Regions from separate parts of the Streptomyces sp. NPDC053069 genome, predicted to be linked through region 2. Evidence: riboswitches for the same ligand, from Rfam matches in the RefSeq annotation. Region 2 holds a riboswitch; each other region holds the start of a gene.
What was found. A riboswitch is a leader RNA that binds a small molecule or an ion and turns the genes downstream of it on or off. The one in region 2 is predicted to bind cyclic di-AMP.
Positions count from the first base shown of each region.

Region 1: another riboswitch for cyclic di-AMP. It lies ahead of ACIGXP_RS31370 (transglycosylase family protein); the one in region 2 lies ahead of ACIGXP_RS02915 (C40 family peptidase).
Region 3: another riboswitch for cyclic di-AMP. It lies ahead of ACIGXP_RS33645 (transglycosylase SLT domain-containing protein); the one in region 2 lies ahead of ACIGXP_RS02915 (C40 family peptidase).
Region 4: another riboswitch for cyclic di-AMP. It lies ahead of ACIGXP_RS12435 (M23 family metallopeptidase); the one in region 2 lies ahead of ACIGXP_RS02915 (C40 family peptidase).

Region 1 is NZ_JBITZN010000016.1:92,022-95,868, forward strand. It holds gene eno (phosphopyruvate hydratase) at 1-844, opposite strand, end outside; gene ACIGXP_RS31370 (transglycosylase family protein) at 1,152-1,853, opposite strand; cyclic di-AMP (ydaO/yuaA leader) riboswitch at 1,858-2,031, opposite strand; gene ACIGXP_RS31375 (transglycosylase family protein) at 2,214-3,365, opposite strand; gene ACIGXP_RS31380 (cytochrome P450) at 3,516-3,847, opposite strand, start outside.
Region 2 is NZ_JBITZN010000001.1:650,973-654,819, reverse strand. It holds gene ACIGXP_RS02925 (helix-turn-helix domain-containing protein) at 1-553, opposite strand, end outside; gene ACIGXP_RS02920 (ATP-binding protein) at 767-1,225, shown strand; gene ACIGXP_RS02915 (C40 family peptidase) at 2,060-2,533, opposite strand; cyclic di-AMP (ydaO/yuaA leader) riboswitch at 2,537-2,764, opposite strand; gene ACIGXP_RS02910 (hypothetical protein) at 3,105-3,410, opposite strand; gene ACIGXP_RS02905 (ATP-dependent Clp protease proteolytic subunit) at 3,418-3,847, opposite strand, start outside.
Region 3 is NZ_JBITZN010000018.1:155,245-159,091, forward strand. It holds gene ACIGXP_RS33640 (HAD family hydrolase) at 117-929, shown strand; gene ACIGXP_RS33645 (transglycosylase SLT domain-containing protein) at 1,082-1,570, opposite strand; cyclic di-AMP (ydaO/yuaA leader) riboswitch at 1,576-1,749, opposite strand; gene ACIGXP_RS33650 (polyprenyl synthetase family protein) at 2,326-3,336, shown strand; gene ACIGXP_RS33655 (outer membrane lipoprotein carrier protein LolA) at 3,759-3,847, shown strand, end outside.
Region 4 is NZ_JBITZN010000004.1:547,413-551,259, forward strand. It holds gene ribA (GTP cyclohydrolase II) at 1-28, opposite strand, end outside; gene ACIGXP_RS12420 (MarR family transcriptional regulator) at 109-666, opposite strand; gene ACIGXP_RS12425 (dihydrofolate reductase family protein) at 729-1,865, shown strand; tRNA gene ACIGXP_RS12430 (tRNA-Met) at 1,913-1,986, opposite strand; cyclic di-AMP (ydaO/yuaA leader) riboswitch at 2,287-2,435, shown strand; gene ACIGXP_RS12435 (M23 family metallopeptidase) at 2,443-3,471, shown strand; gene ACIGXP_RS12440 (aldo/keto reductase) at 3,540-3,847, shown strand, end outside.

The DNA of each region.
Region 1 (3,847 bases), on a different contig from region 2:
CGAGCGGGTAGGCCGCCACGAGCTCCTCGTAGTACTCCGTCATCTCGGCGGCGGAGCGCTCCTTGCCCTCGAAGAGGTACGTGCCGTCCTTGTAGAACTCGGAGGCGGCCACGTCGAGCGCGAGGGCGATCTGCTGGCCGGGGACGTAGCCGGCCTCCTTGATCGCCTCAAGGATGAGGTCGAGGGCCTCACGGTTGGAGCCGAGGTTCGGGGCGAAGCCGCCCTCGTCGCCCAGACCGGTGGACAGGCCCTTGCTCTTCAGGACCTTCTTCAGGGTGTGGTAGACCTCGGTGCCCCAGCGCAGCGCCTCGGAGAAGGACTCCGCGCCGATCGGGGCGATCATGAACTCCTGGATGTCCACGTTGGAGTCCGCGTGCGAGCCGCCATTGAGGATGTTCATCATCGGCACCGGCAGCAGGTGCGCGTTCGGGCCGCCCAGGTAGCGGAAGAGGGGGAGGTCGGAGGCCTCGGAGGCGGCGTGGGCGACGGCGAGGGAGACACCGAGGATGGCGTTGGCGCCGAGGGAGCCCTTGTTGTCGGTGGCGTCCAGGTCGAACATGGCCTGGTCGATCAGGCGCTGCTCGGTGGCGTCGTAGCCGACCAGCTCCGGGCCGATCTGCTCGATGACGGCGAGGACGGCCTTCTCGACGCCCTTGCCCTGGTAACGGTTGGGGTCACCGTCGCGCAGCTCGATGGCCTCGAAGGCGCCGGTCGAGGCGCCGGACGGGACGGCGGCACGACCCGTGCTGCCGTCGTCGAGGCCGACCTCGACCTCGACCGTGGGGTTGCCTCGGGAGTCCAGGATTTCCCGGGCTACGACGACGTCGATGGACGGCACGAGCATCTCCTTCTTGGATGTGACGCTGGAAGTGCGGGGCTTGCTGCCTTACGGCTGCGCCTTGCGACTAGAGCCTAACCGTCTCCGGGGGATCGGCCACCGACCGACCGTCCCGTGGACGGGGAGGACACGCAGACGGTACCCATTGTTCACGTGCGGAACAAAGGGTGGATGCAGAGGGCACACAGAAAAGGCGAGCGGCGCACGGAAAAGGCGGGGCGCAGAAAAGACCCCGCCCCGGCGCGTACGGGGGAACACGCGCCGGGGCGGGGAGCCCGTGGGGACGGAGGGCGGACCCGAAGGCCGCTGTCGCTTACTTCAGGTGCAGCTGCTGGCCCGGGTAGATGAGGTTGGCGTCCTCGACGATGTCCTTGTTCAGCTTGAACAGCTTCTGCCAGCCGCCGGCGACGTGGTGCTTCTCGGCGATGGTGCTGAGGGTGTCGCCCGTGACGACCTTGTACTCGCCGTCGCCCTTCTTGACCTTCTTGCCGGTCGGGGTGGTGACGGTCTTGCTCGCGGACGGGGCCGTGCGCTCGGCGGAGCGGGAGGCGGCCTGCTGGTCGGAGCGCGTGGTGGTGCTGGGCGCGGTGGTCTTCGACGAGGTGGTGTTCGAAGTGGTGCTGGGCGCGGAGCCGTTGTAGGCGGCGCTCGACAGGCCCGTGCCGCAGACCGGCCAGGCGCCCTTGCCCTGCGCGGCGAGGACCTTCTCGGCGACGGCTATCTGCTGCGCCTTGGTGGCCTGGTTGGCCTGCGGGGCGTAGGCGGTGCCGCCGTACGCGGCCCAGGTGGAGGCGGAGAACTGCAGACCGCCGTAGAAGCCGTTGCCGGTGTTGATGGACCAGTTGCCGCCCGACTCGCACTGGGCGACCGCGTCCCACTCGGAGGCGGTGGCGGCGGAGGCGTTGCCGGCCGCCATCAGCGGGGCGGCGACGGCGGCGCCGGTGACACCGGCGAGCGTGATGGCGCGGACGGCCTTGGACGGACGACGGTGCTTGCCCTTGCCGGAGAACAGCATGGATCGATCCCCTCACCGACGCCTGCGAGGTGAGCTGTCGGGTTCGGGCCGGTTGAGTTGCCCGGCCGCACGCTCGCTTGCGCGAGGTGCGGCTTCACCCCCAGCCGGTGCCGGCGTCAACCGCCGGGACCGGCACTTACCTTGGGTCCCCCGCTCCTGCCCACGGCGCTTGACGCGACGACTGTTCCCGGGCAACCGCTGGCAGGATTCGGCGTTGCGACTGCCGGGGCTCGTGGTGACGAGCGGTCCTGACCGTAGACACGTGATCGGGGGAATTTCAAAGACGATCAGGGCTTCTGAGACTCATCCCACACTTTCACCGAATCGGACATCAACGGCGAAACAGGGCGTCAACTGCCGCTACTTTGCACCCTTTTCGGAACCGACTTCCAGGGTCTGACCGGCGGTGATGTGGTTCGGGTCGGCGCCGATGACGCCCTTGTTCCCGTCGTAGAGCGCATGCCATCCGCCGTCGACGCCCAGGGAGTCGGCGATGGAGGCGAGGGTGTCCCCCTCGCGCACGGTGTAGGTGTCCGCCGCACGGCCGGCATGACGGCCGGAAGAGGGGGCGCTCTGACCGTTTGTCACGCTTTCGTCCGCACTGTCACCGCGGTGACGTCCGCCACTGCTGAGCGCGCCGGTGTCGACCAGACTCCAAGAACCGGCGGGCTGCTGGTAATTGTCCGATTCGTCGGTACCGGGGGTTGCCGTCGGCGAGCTGTCGCCGCCCTGCGAGTCGCCATTGCCGGACGAGCCGGGCGTGTCGGTCTTGTCGGACTTGGGGTTGCCGGTTCCGGTGGGGCCGCCGGTCGCGTCCGGGGTCTTCGTGGCGTGGTGGCTCTGGTGCGGAGACGGCGAGGCGCCGGAACCCGAGGGGGAGCCGGAGGAATCGGGGCCCGAGGAATCCGGACCGGAGGAGTCCGAACCGGAGGCGGAGTTGGCGCCCGAGTCGGTGCCCGAGTGAGAACCGGAACCGGATCCGGAGCCGGTCCCGGAGTTGGACGCGGACGAATCCGGCAGACCGGACGAGTCGGAGCTGCCGGCCGAGCCGGAGGTGTCACCCGGGCCACCGGTGTCACCCGACCCACCGGTGTCGCCGGGGTTGCCGACGCCGGTGTCGACATCGACCGAACCGGAGTCGGAGGTCAGTCCGGAGAGCACGGCGCAGGTGGCCCACGGCCTGGTGCCCTGGTCGGCCAGGATCTTCTCGGCGACGGCTATCTGCTGCGAGCGGCTGGCCTGGTCGGCGCTGTCGGCGTACTGCGTGCCGCCGTACTTGCCCCAGTCGTCCAAGGAGATCTGCAGGCCGCCGTAGTAGCCGTTCCCGGTGTCCGCGCTCCAGGAACCGCCGCTCTCGCACTCGGCGACCTTGTCCCAGGTGGTGCCGTCGGCCGCGTTGGCACTCGCGGCGCCGAGCAGCGGGATCGCGATGGCCGAGCCGGTCACTCCGGCTGCGACGAGGAGGGCCGGAGCCTGACGGGGGCGACGGTGACGACCGTTCCCGGAGAGCATGCGGAAGCCTTTCGTGCGACAGCAGGACCGGCGCGGCGCGCTGAAATCCTTCGCCACGCTGATGGGTGAACGTATCGGCAGACGATCACTTGTCACAAGTTAATGCCGCGCAGATCACGTGAAGATCACAAAGTTGAATGCCCTTCACGTTCAGCCTTCCGCTGCTGTGCCGGCCGCCGGGGTGAACTCGACCGGCAGGGTGCGCAGGCCGCGCATGATGAGCCCGCCGCGCCAGCGCAACTCCTCCGGGTCCACGGCGAGCCGCAGGTCGGGCAGCCGGGTGAGCAGGGTGGCGAGCGCGGTCTGGCCCTCCAGCCGGGCGAGCGGCGCGCCGAGGCAGTAGTGGATGCCGTGGCCGTAGCCGAGGTGCTGGTTGTCGCGGCGGGCGAGGTCCAGGACGTCCGGGTCGGAAAACCGCTCCGGGTCCCGGTCGGCCGCCGCGAGCACCACGAGCACCGGGTCCCCCGGCGCGATGTCCTGTC
Region 2 (3,847 bases):
CGCCGACCTGGCGTCGGAGCACCGCCTCGTCCAGCACCGCGCACAGCTTGAGCGGCGGGTCGGCGCGGAGCACGTCCTGCCTGGCCAGCCGCACCTCCACCAGCGCGTCCAGGCGTTCGTCGTCCAGGCCCTTCACGGCGGCCCGGGTCACCGCGCGGGCGTACTCGGGCGTCTGCAGCAGTCCGGGCACGACCGTGGTCTCCAGGGTGCGCATCGCTCTCGCCTGCGACTCCAGGCTGATGAAATCCCGGTAGGTGGGCGGCAGCACCCCGCGGTAGGCGTGCCACCAGCCGTGCCGGTCGCCCGTGCCCTCGGAACCCGCCAGCATCAGCAGCAACTCGCGCAGCTGCCCGTCTTCCACTCCGTAGGCGTCCAGGAGTAACCGGACATCGGCTGGTTTCACGCCGCTGGCACCCGTCTCGATACGGCTCACCTTCGACTGGTGCCAGCCGACCAGCCGGGCTGCCTCACCGCTCGTGAGCCCAGCGCCGGTACGCAGCGTGCGCAGTTCGGCGCCCAATTTGCGGCGGCGCACTGCCGGCCCGTTCTGCATGGGCTCCTCCTTACTCCTTCCGAGCCGTCCAAATACGGTCTCGCGTCGTAGAGTTCACCGCTTTGGGCGACAGATATATGCATATCTTGGTGGATCGCTCCCCGTGACCGGCCCGGTGATGGCAGTCTGGCGAGCAAGCACCAGTCCGGGACCGTACTCGAACCATCCGCTCCATGTCGGACTGCGGTCCCGTGGGAAAGGGACGACGTCGCCATGGCAGACCATCTGGAAGCATCCGTCACTCTGCCGAGCGATCCCGCCTCGGTGTCCGCCGCCCGCTCCTACGTCGTGGACACGCTTGAGGAGTGGGGCCTGCCGTCGGACACCGACGTGGCCGACAGCGTGCGGCTCATCGTCTCCGAACTCGCCACGAACGCCGTACAGCACACCTTGGGCCAGTCACCCACCTTCACGGTCGACATCGCGCTGGACCGTGACGAACACTTGCGCATCGGCGTCACGGACAGTCACCCCCGCTTCCCGAAGAGACTGCCCGCGGCGGTCCAGCAGGACAACGGCCGCGGCATGGTGATCATCCGCTGGCTCACCGCCGAGTGCGGCGGCAAACTCCGCGTCCGCCCCACCCGCGAGGGCGGCAAGACAGTCTCCATCGAACTCCCCTGGACCATCCCGGCCGAGGCGGTTCCGGCAGGGGGCCCACAGGAACCGTAGCCCTTTGGGCGGAGGTGCTGGGCTGTTTCACCCGGGGCCTTTGAGGCGGCTCCGCCGGACGACAGGCCTTTGGCGATGGGGCCGGGCGGCGACGCCCGGGCGGCGAGTCCGGCCGGCGACGGTCCCAGGGACGGCGGGCTCGGGGACGAGGGGACGGGCGGCGAGTCCGGGGCGACGGGCTCGGGGACGGGCGCGGGGACGAGGGGCGGCTGGTGAGGGCTTGGGAGGACGGGTGCGACGGCGTTGGGCGGGGAGAAGGCGGGCTGGGCGGAGCGGGGCTGGTGGATGACGGACAGGGTGGCGGCGGCTTCGGACGGTCGGGTTGGTCGTGTGGGGGGCGGGGAGTCGGGGCGCTGAGCTGGTTGGGTGACGGGCAGGGTGGGGCGGGCCCGGGGCGGTGGTCTCGGTGGCTACCGGCTGGTCGGCGTCGAGCCGGCGGGCGTCGTGACCGGCCGGACAGTCCCTGCGGTGTTCTCCGGGCGGGGCCGGGAACCGCGACGGGCCGGGTGCCAACGGCCCGGCGACGGCACGGGAACGGTCTCGGCCGGGTGGTAGGTGTGGGGCAGCGCCGGGTCGGCCTCGTCGGGCGCCACCGCTGTGGCCCTGGCCGGCGGCCGACAGCGGCACGTCCGGTCAGTCCGGTCGGCTGCGCCGGCTCGTGCCGGGCCTGCTGAAGCTCGTCGAGCACCCTCCCCTGCCTCGAAGGCGTGGGAGGCACCCCGGGGGTGGCTGCGTCGGCCCCGGGCCGCCCGTGGGCTCCAGGCGGGCACCGGGGTGGCGCTGACGGTGCGGGAGCGGCCCTGTTGCTGGAGCCGCTCCTGCCCTGACGGCGGGTCAGTTCACCCGGCCGTACCAGACGCTCCTGGTCCAGATCTTCTGGAGCCTCACCACGTCCCCGGTCCTGGGCGCGTGCCAGATCTTCCCGTGTCCGGCGTAGATGCCGACGTGGTACACGTTGGAACCCGAGTGGAAGAACACCAGGTCACCGGCCTTACGGCTGAGGGCCGAGATGTGGTGCGTCTTGTTGTACTGCTGGGCTGCGGTGCGCGGCAGGCTCTTGCCCGCCTTCTTGAACGAGTAGAGCGTCAGCCCCGAGCAGTCGAACCTGTGCGGACCGGTGGCCCCCCATTGGTATGGGGAACCCTTTTTGGAGGCCGCGACCTGCAGTGCTTTGGTCGCGAGGGTGGCGGCCGAGGCGTCGGTGGCGAGACCAGGGACCGCGATCGAGCCGCCGACGGCGGCGAGGGTGAGAGCCGAGGCCGTGCCGGCCCGGGCCATGAGCGACGGGACACGATTCAGCGCAGTCATGCGCAACCCTTCGTCAGCCGCCTGTGAAGGATGACCTGTCGGATTCGGGCTGGCGAAGTTGCCCGGCCGCGTCGCGGCTTCACCCCAAGGGCTGCTCGGAACGTCCGGCCGTCTGTGACGCACAGACGAACTTCCGTTCCGGCGACCCGTCTTGCTCGGGTCCTCCACTCCTGCCGATCCACTCCGTCGACCGGTCATCCGTGCGGCGGCAGGACTCGGCGTCCGCCCGGACCGCCCCGCCGTTGTGGCGGGGGCTTGTCGTCAGACAGGGATCTTCACTCACAGCTGTCTGAAAATCCCAATGGATCCGGGGATTTGTGGCGTTACTCACCACTCACCCGTTCGAGTGGACAGGGCTGCGTTCGAGGCACCGTCACATCCCGGCCGTAGCCGCCGACCTGGGACGGAGCCTCGTCCTCCACGCTGCCGACCCGCGCGGTGCGCAAGTCGGGAGGTCCGTAGAACGATCTGGATATACGTCGGTCGGGGGTACGCCGTTCGGGGCGTTTCGAGCCCGCCCCGGACGGCGCGTGTCGACATCCGGGTCCGTCCTGCCGGGCGGGCGTCCGGATCAGCCGACGCCGTCGGTCGGGAGCGTGACGCGAGCGGTGCGGCGTGCACCGTCCAGCACCCGCAGGGCCCGTGCCAGCGTGTTCCCGTGCAGCTCCGTCTCACCCCGCTGGTGCATCAACGCGAGGGCGTCGCGCAGCTCTGCGGCCTTGCGCACCAGGGCCTGGGCCGCGCGCAGCCCGTGATAGGTGTCTCCGTCCCGCCCCGGATTGATCCTGCCCAGCAGGTCGACCGCCTCCAGGTAACGGTCGATCAGATCTCCCTCGGCGCGGGTCAGTGCGGGCAGGGGCGGCAGTTCCGGCAGCATCGGCGGCTCACCTCGCGTCCGGTGCGCCGGGCGTGCTCCGCCGGCCGGGCACGATGCCGTCCACCAGACCGTAGGCCAGCGCCCCGGGGGCGTCCAGGATCACGTCCCGTTCCAGGTCGTGGTGTACCTCCTGTGCCGTGCGCCCGGTGTGCCGTACGAGCATCTCCTCCGTCAGTGCGCGCATCCTTGCCAATTCCTCGGCCCGGATGAGCAGGTCACTGGGCTGGCCCTGCATCGGCTCGGGAAGCCGGGGCTGCTCGATCACCATGCGTGCGCCGGGCAGCGCGAACCGCTTGCCGGGTGCGCCGGCCGCGACGAGCAGCGCTGCATGGGACGCGGCCTGGCCCAGGCAGTAGGTGGCCACGTCGCAACTGACGTAGCGCATCGTGTCGTAGACGGCCGTCAGTGCACTGAACGAGCCGCCCGGTGAGTTGACG
Region 3 (3,847 bases), on a different contig from region 2:
GACCGCAGCCACACCGCCATCGGGGAGCCGGCACACACCAGTTGGGGCTGGGCAGTACGTAAGTGCGCAGGACCACAAGGTGAGTCGGCGGGGTGAGGTATCCGTATTCTCTGATCATGGCAGCCTCCCCCGCGTACGCTCTGATCGCCACCGACCTGGACGGAACGCTGCTGCGCGGCGACGACACGGTCTCCGACCGGTCGCTCGCCGCGCTCGCGCGGGTGGCGCGGGCCGGTGTCCGGCATCTGGTGGTGACGGGCCGCCCGGCCCCGCGGGTACGGCCCCTGCTCGAGCAGCTCGGCTGCACGGGGCTCGCGGTGTGCGGACAGGGCGCGCAGGTCTACGACGCCGCGTCCGGTCGTCTGCTGTGGTCGGTCCGGCTGGACCGGGAGCTGGCCGAGACCGCGCTCGGCAAGATCGAGGCCGAGGTGGGGCAGGTCTACGCGGCCGTCGACCAGGACGGCGTCGACGGGCTCACGCTCATCGAGCCGGGCTATCTGATGCCGCACCCGACCCTGCCCGCGGTACGGGTCGGCCGGCGCGACGACCTGTGGTGCGAGCCCATCAGCAAGGTGCTGTTGCGCCATGCCGAGCTGTCCGACGACGAGTTGGCGTCGGTCGCGCGCGCGGTGGTCGGCTCGCTGGCGACGGTCACCATGTCGGGGCCGGGAACCGTGGAGCTGCAGCCGTCCGGGGTGACCAAGGCGACCGGCCTCGCGCTGGCCGCCGAGCGGCTCGGGATCGCCGCGGAGGAGGCCCTGGCGTTCGGCGACATGCCCAACGACATCCCGATGTTCGACTGGGCCGGACACGGGGTCGCCATGGCCAACGCGCACCCCGAACTCAAGGCGGTGGCCGACGAGGTCACCCTGTCGAACGAGGACGACGGCATCGCCGTCGTCCTCGAAAGACTGTTTCCGACCGGCTGACCGGCACCGACCGACTGGCCGGCCCTTCAGTACGCGGCCGTCCGGCGCAGGCCCGGAGGATGCACGGCGGCCGCCCGGCACGCCCCCGTCCGTCAGGTGCGGGGGCGTGCCGGGCGGCCGGTGTCCGTCCCGCCTGCCGGCCGGCGGAGCTGTCAGTACGCGCCGAAGACGTTGTCGATCGACCCGTACCGCTTGGCCGCGTAGTTGCAGGCGGCGGTGATGTTCGCGACCGGGTCGTAGATGTTGAAGGAGGTTCCGGCCACGTGGTACGCGTTGAACGTCGGGTCGATGACCTGGAGCAGGCCCTTGGACGGGATGCCCTTGGCGGCGTTGGAGTCCCAGAGGTTGATGGCGTTGGGGTTGCCCGAGGACTCCCGCATGATGTTGCGGTAGATGCCGTTGTAGCTGCCCGGGATGCCCTTCTGGGCCATGATCGCGAGGGACTCGCGGATCCAGCCGTCAAGGGTGTTCGGGTAACCGGCGGGGGTGGTGGAGACCGTGGTGGCGGCCGGGGTCGCGGCGGAGGCGCTGGTCGCCCCGATGAGCGGCAGGGCGAGGACGGCGGCACCGGTACCGGCGGCGGCGAGGGCGCGGACGATGCGGTTGTTCCGGGTACGGCGGTGCTGAGCGGCAGCAGGCATGGGGAAGTTCCTCTCCGGCGCCTGCGAGGTGAGCTGTCGGGTTCGGGCGGGGAGGTGCCCGACCGTGCCCGGGAAGGCACGGCTTCACCCCTAGCCGTTCCGGTGCGACGTGTGCCGTCCGGCCCGGCGACTTACCTGGGTCCCCCGCTCCTGCCATACGGATGAGTCCGTGGATGGTTATGCGGGCGGTGGCAGGATTCGGCGTCCGCCCGACGGCCCGGAACGTATGCGAGAGCACATGTCGGAAACAAGTACCGGATTCACACAACGTCCTATTTGACCTTGATCTATGCCCTATGAGGCGCTTGATCCTTTGCGGTTGCCAACCCTCAACTCGCCAGTGGGCCAAGGGGAGAAGGCGGGGTCGACGGGGATGGGGTGCCGACGGGTGCTCGTGACCCAACTCACGAAATAGCAAAACGCTTCAAGTCGGACATGGGGGATTCAGGTGGGTCGACTGGATGGCGGAACCCGCGACCTGGCGCCCGTCGTTGTCCCGGGAGAGGAAGGTGCAGGCGTTACTCCGCTCGCCTCTCGTCTCGCGACAAAGCGGACAGATTCCCGTTAAGTCGATAAATATACGTTCATATCGCTTGATCAAAAGCATCCCGGTCATGACCCGATACCTCCCAGGCTGGACCGGTGGGCGCTATCGGTGATCGAAAGAGGACCGGATACGCTGACTTGAGTGATGGCAGCGACCTATCGACAAACCGTGTAATCGCCAGCAGACACCAGCAGACAGGAGACCCCTCGTGACCGTCGTCGGGCCGTTCGGGCTGAGCGTGCGGGACCAGGCTCTGGAAGCCGATGTCCAGGCCGGATTGACGGCTGTCGAGGAAGGCTTGCTCGAGGCCACCAAGAGCGAGGTCCCGTTCATCACGGAGGCCGCGCAGCACCTGGTACGGGCCGGCGGGAAGCGGTTCCGGCCGCTGCTCGTGATGCTCGCGGCCCAGTTCGGCGACCCCTACGCGCCGGGCATCGTGCCGTCGGCCGTGGTCGTGGAGCTGACCCACCTCGCCACGCTGTACCACGACGACGTCATGGACGAGGCGGCCGTACGGCGTGGCGTGGACAGCGCCAACACCCGCTGGGGCAACTCGGTGGCGGTCCTCACCGGCGACTTCCTCTTCGCCCGGGCCTCCCAGATCCTCGCCGACCTCGGCCCCGAGGCCGTCCGGGTGCAGGCCCTCGCGTTCGAGCGGCTGGTCACGGGCCAGATCCTGGAGACCGCCGGCCCCGCGGACGGCCGTGACCCGGTCGAGCACTACCTGGACGTGCTCGGCGGCAAGACCGGCTCGCTGGTGGCGGTGTCGTGCCGGTTCGGCGCGATGATGTCCGGCGCCGACGAGACGGTCGTCGACGTGCTCACCCAGTACGGCGAGCGGCTCGGCGTCGCCTTCCAGCTCGCCGACGACGTCCTGGACATCGCCTCCGACTCGCACGAGTCCGGCAAGACCCCCGGCACCGACCTGCGCGAGGGCATTCCTACGCTGCCCGTGCTGCGGCTGCGCGAGCGGGCGGCCCGGCTGGGGCTGCCCGAGGACATCGCGCTGTGCCGCCTGCTGGACTCCGACCTCAGCGACGACGCCCGGCACGCCGAGGCGCTGGCCGCGCTGCGCGCCCACCCCGCGCTGGAGCAGGCCCGCCGGGACACCGTCCGGTACGCGGAGGAGGCCCGCGCCGCGCTGGCGCCCCTACGGGAGTGCGACGCCAAGGCGGCGCTGATGGAGCTGTGCGACGCGGTGGTGCACCGCGCCGGCTGACCCGGCCGTCCGCGCGGGCCACGCTTCACGGCGGCGACCGGCCGTACGACCTCTGTACGGCCCCTACGGCCCAGCGGTCCGGCCTGCTGGGATGACCCGGTCTCCGCGGATGCCCGACCCCCGGCGGACGCCCGTCTCCCGGTCGCGCGGATACCCGCCCGGCGCCGGCTGCGCCGATGCCCATGCCCCCGTACGGCCCCCTCCGTTCCGGTGAGACCCCTACGGGTCGGGGGAGCCGCTGCCCCTACGTGTCATACCGCAGGCGTACACGGAGTTGGCTCCGAGGTCTGACGCTTCCTCATGGCCGATTTGGTGAGATGGACACCACGGACATCACCACTCCTCACCGATTCGGGTGAGAATGGCGGCTCTGGTGGACCAGCGTGAGGACAGCCGCCGCCGACGACGGAGGTAAGGCACACATGGCACCGTACGAAACCGACGACGCAGTGGACGTCGCGCAGGAGGAAACTCCGCGCGCCGGACGCCGCAAGGCCGCCCGCTACGCGGT
Region 4 (3,847 bases), on a different contig from region 2:
GCGGCGTGGCGGCGGTGGTGTCGGGCATGCGGATCCCTCCGGGAGGTTGCTTCAGATTTGAAGCAGCGGTTCGCAGGGACCCTATCTCATGCTTAAAACTTAAAGCAATTAGTTTCCGGGTGCGGGACGGGAATCCGGGGACGCGGGCGGGTTCGACGAGGAACAGGACGACCGGCGCCGCCAGGGCACGTCCTCCGCCCCCGGCTCGGTGTCGTCGCCCTGCAGTCCGCGCGCGATCCCGGTGCAGATCTCCTCCAGCTGACCCACCTGTTCCGGCGTGAGCCGGTCGAACATGGTGGCGCGCACGGTCTCCACGTGCCCGGGCGCCGTACGCTCCAGCACGGCCAGTCCCTCGTCCGTCAGTACGGCGATGCTGCTGCGCTTGTCCCAGCGGCAGTCCTCGCGGCGCACCAGCCCGTCCCGCTCCAGCCGGGTCACCGCGTATGTCAGCCTGCTGCGGGTGATCTTCAGCGTCCCGGCGAGATCGGTCATGCGCAGCCGCCGGTCGGGCGCTTCCGAGAGGTTGGCCAGCACGGAGTAGAACAGATGCGGCATGCCGGCCGTCTGCTGCAGGTTCCGGTCGATCGCGTCGTCCAGGAGCCGGGCGGCGGCCAGGTAGGCGCGCCAGGCGCGCTGCTCCTCGGGAGTGAGCCAGCGGGTCGTCATGCACCCAGTGTAGGTTTGTTTCAAACTTGAACCAAGAGCGACTTCGCAGGGAGAGCGCGCCGATGTCGTACCCCTATGTGCTGCTGTCCGCCGCCGTCTCCCTCGACGGTTACCTGGACGACACCGGCCCCGACCGGCTCCTGCTGTCCAGTCCGGCCGACTTCGACCGGGTCGACGCGGTCCGGGCCTCCGTCGACGCGATCCTGGTCGGCGCCGGCACGATCCGTGCCGACAACCCCCGGCTGCTGGTCAACTCCGCCGAGCGCCGCGCGGCCCGGGTGGCCGGGGGCAGGCCGGAGTACCCGCTGAAGGTGACCGTCACCGCCACCGGCGACCTCGATCCCGACGCCCACTTCTGGCACACCGGCGGGGACAAACTCGTCTACACGACCGACAAGGGCGCCGAACGGGCCGCACGCCTCCTCGGCGCCGCCGCCGGCATCGTCCCGCTCGGCCCCGACCTCGACTGGCACGCCCTGCTGGGTCATCTGCACGACGTGCGCGGCGTACGGCGCCTGATGGTCGAGGGCGGCGGCACGGTCCACACCCAGCTGCTCCAGCTGGGCCTCGCCGACGAGCTCCAGCTGGTCCTCGCGCCGCTGTTCGTCGGCGATCCGGCCGCCCCCCGCCTGTTCGGCCCGGGCGTCTACCAGCCCGGCCGGCTGCGCCTCACCGAGACCCGCCGCATCGAGGACGTGGTCCTCATGCGCTACGAGCCCACGGCCCCCGGCACCGGCCCGGCCCCCGTCGCCGCCGACCGGCACTGGCTGCGCACCGCCTGCGAGCTGGCCGCGCTGTGCCCGCCGTCGGAGACGGCGTTCAGCGTCGGCGCGGTCGTGGTCGCCGCCGACGGGACGGAGCTGGCCCGGGGCCATTCACGCGAGGGCGACGACCCCGTGGTCCACGCGGAGGAGGCGGCGCTGGCGAAGATCGACCCGGCGGATGCCCGGTTGGCCGGCGCAACGGTCTACAGCAGCCTGGAGCCCTGTGCCCGGCGGGCCTCGCGGCCCGCGCCCTGCGCCGAGCTGATTCTGCGGGCGGGGGTGCGCAGGGTGGTCACCGCGTGGCGTGAGCCGGACACGTTCGTCTCGGCGGCCGACGGCACGGGGGTCCTGGTCACGGCCGGTGCGCAGGTGGCCGTGGTGCCGGAGCTGGAGGCACTCGCCAAGGCGCCGAACAGGCATCTGCTGGGAGGCTGAAAACACCCGGGGCCGGAATCCACTGGATTCCGGCCCCGGGCCTTCAGTAGCGGGGACAGGATTTGAACCTGCGACCTCTGGGTTATGAGCCCAGCGAGCTACCGAGCTGCTCCACCCCGCGTCGTTGTGACTCCAGAGTACCCCATGCGCAGGGCGGCACGCACACCGGTATTCCCGGCCCCCTCCCGCCAGGTCACCCACGGTGACTGGGCGACCGCCGTGCGCATAACATCTGAGACACCATCAAAAACGCCGAGACTCCTGAACGCCGGACAACTCGCCCGCTTTGCGGCGCTCCTGACCGGTAAGTCCACGCCCGAAATCGTTAATGATCAAGTCGAACGGCTTGGAAAGTAACCGGCAGGTCTATTAACGTTCGATAACGCAGCGCGGTCGTCCCAGCCGTCACAAGAGACGGCTCCGTGCGCACGCGCCGAATCCCGCGAGGGAACCGGGGAACCACCACCTTGGGGTGAATCGTGCGAATGCCGCAGTTGGTATACGCGCGTAGGAGACCTTCCTGCTCCGAACCCGTCAGCTAACCCGGTAGGCGGAGGAAGGAAAGGAGTGCGCCCGAGTGGCGTCCAACCGGCCTGCCCCAGAAGCCCCGTTCATGCCCGCGCCGGCCGAGCCCGAGACCTTCGGCTACGGCACCTACCGCGCCGAAGAGGGCCCCTGGGAGGAGTGGAACCCCACCGAGGACTCCGTCGCCCCGGTCCGCGGCCGGCACCGCGTCACCAAGCAGCGCGGCGGCTTCGCGCGCAGCTCCACCGTCCTCGGCGTCGGCGTGCTGGCCGCGGTCGGCGCGGGGGGCATGGCCAGCGCCAACACCGGCAAGCCGCCGGTCTCCATATCCCTGCCGGACCTGGACTCCGTCGGCCACCTCTTCGGCGACGACTCCTCCGACGCACCCCGGACGAACTCCACCGCGCTCAGCACCATGGGCGTGACCTCGGCCGACAGCAAGGACTCCGACGCGGGCGAGGCACTGCGCAACCGGATCATGGCCCAGGCCGAGCAGCAGCAGAGCAAGGCCGACAGCAAGGCCACCGCCGCCGCGCTCGCCGCCGCCGAGAAGCAGACCGCCGACGCCGCGGCCAAGGCGGAGCAGGAGGCCGCCGCCAAGGCCGCCGCCGCCAAGGAGAAGGCGGAGGCCGACGCCAAGAAGGCGGCCGAGGCCAAGCGCCTGGCCGAGCTGGCCAAGCAGTACCAGCTGCCCGTCGTCTCGTACACGATCACCGGCACCTTCGGCCAGCCCGGCGCCATGTGGTCCTCCGGCTACCACACCGGTCTCGACTTCGCCGCCCCCACCGGCACCCTCATCAAGGCCATCCACAGCGGCACGATCACCCAGGCCGGCTGGGCCGGTGCCTACGGCTACCGCACGGTCCTCACCCTGGACGACGGCACCGAGCTGTGGTTCTGCCACCAGTCCTCGATCAACGTCCGGGTCGGCCAGAAGGTCTCGACCGGTGAGGTCATCGGCCGCATCGGCGCCACCGGCAATGTCACCGGCCCGCACCTCCACCTGGAGGTCCACCCGAACGGCCAGGCCGCCGGCATCGACCCGGCGCCGTGGCTGCGGGACAAGGGGCTCACCCCCTGATCTCCTTTCGAGGGATTTCGGCGCCGGCGGTGGAATGCGATCATCCACCGCCGGCGTTGGCACAAGGCATGACTTCTCTGCGCAAGCTCGGTTCCTCCGACCTCAAGGTCTTCCCGCTCTCCCTGGGCGGCAACGTCTTCGGCTGGACCGCCGACGAGGAGACCTCCTTCGCCGTCCTCGACGCCTACGCCGCCGCGGGCGGCAACTTCATCGACACCGCCGACGCCTACTCCGCCTGGATCGAGGGCAACAAGGGCGGTGAGTCCGAGACGATCATCGGCAAGTGGGTCAAGGCCCGCGGCAACCGCGCCGACGTCGTCATCGCCACCAAGGTCAGCCAGCACCCCGAGTACCAGGGCCTGTCCGCGGCCAACAT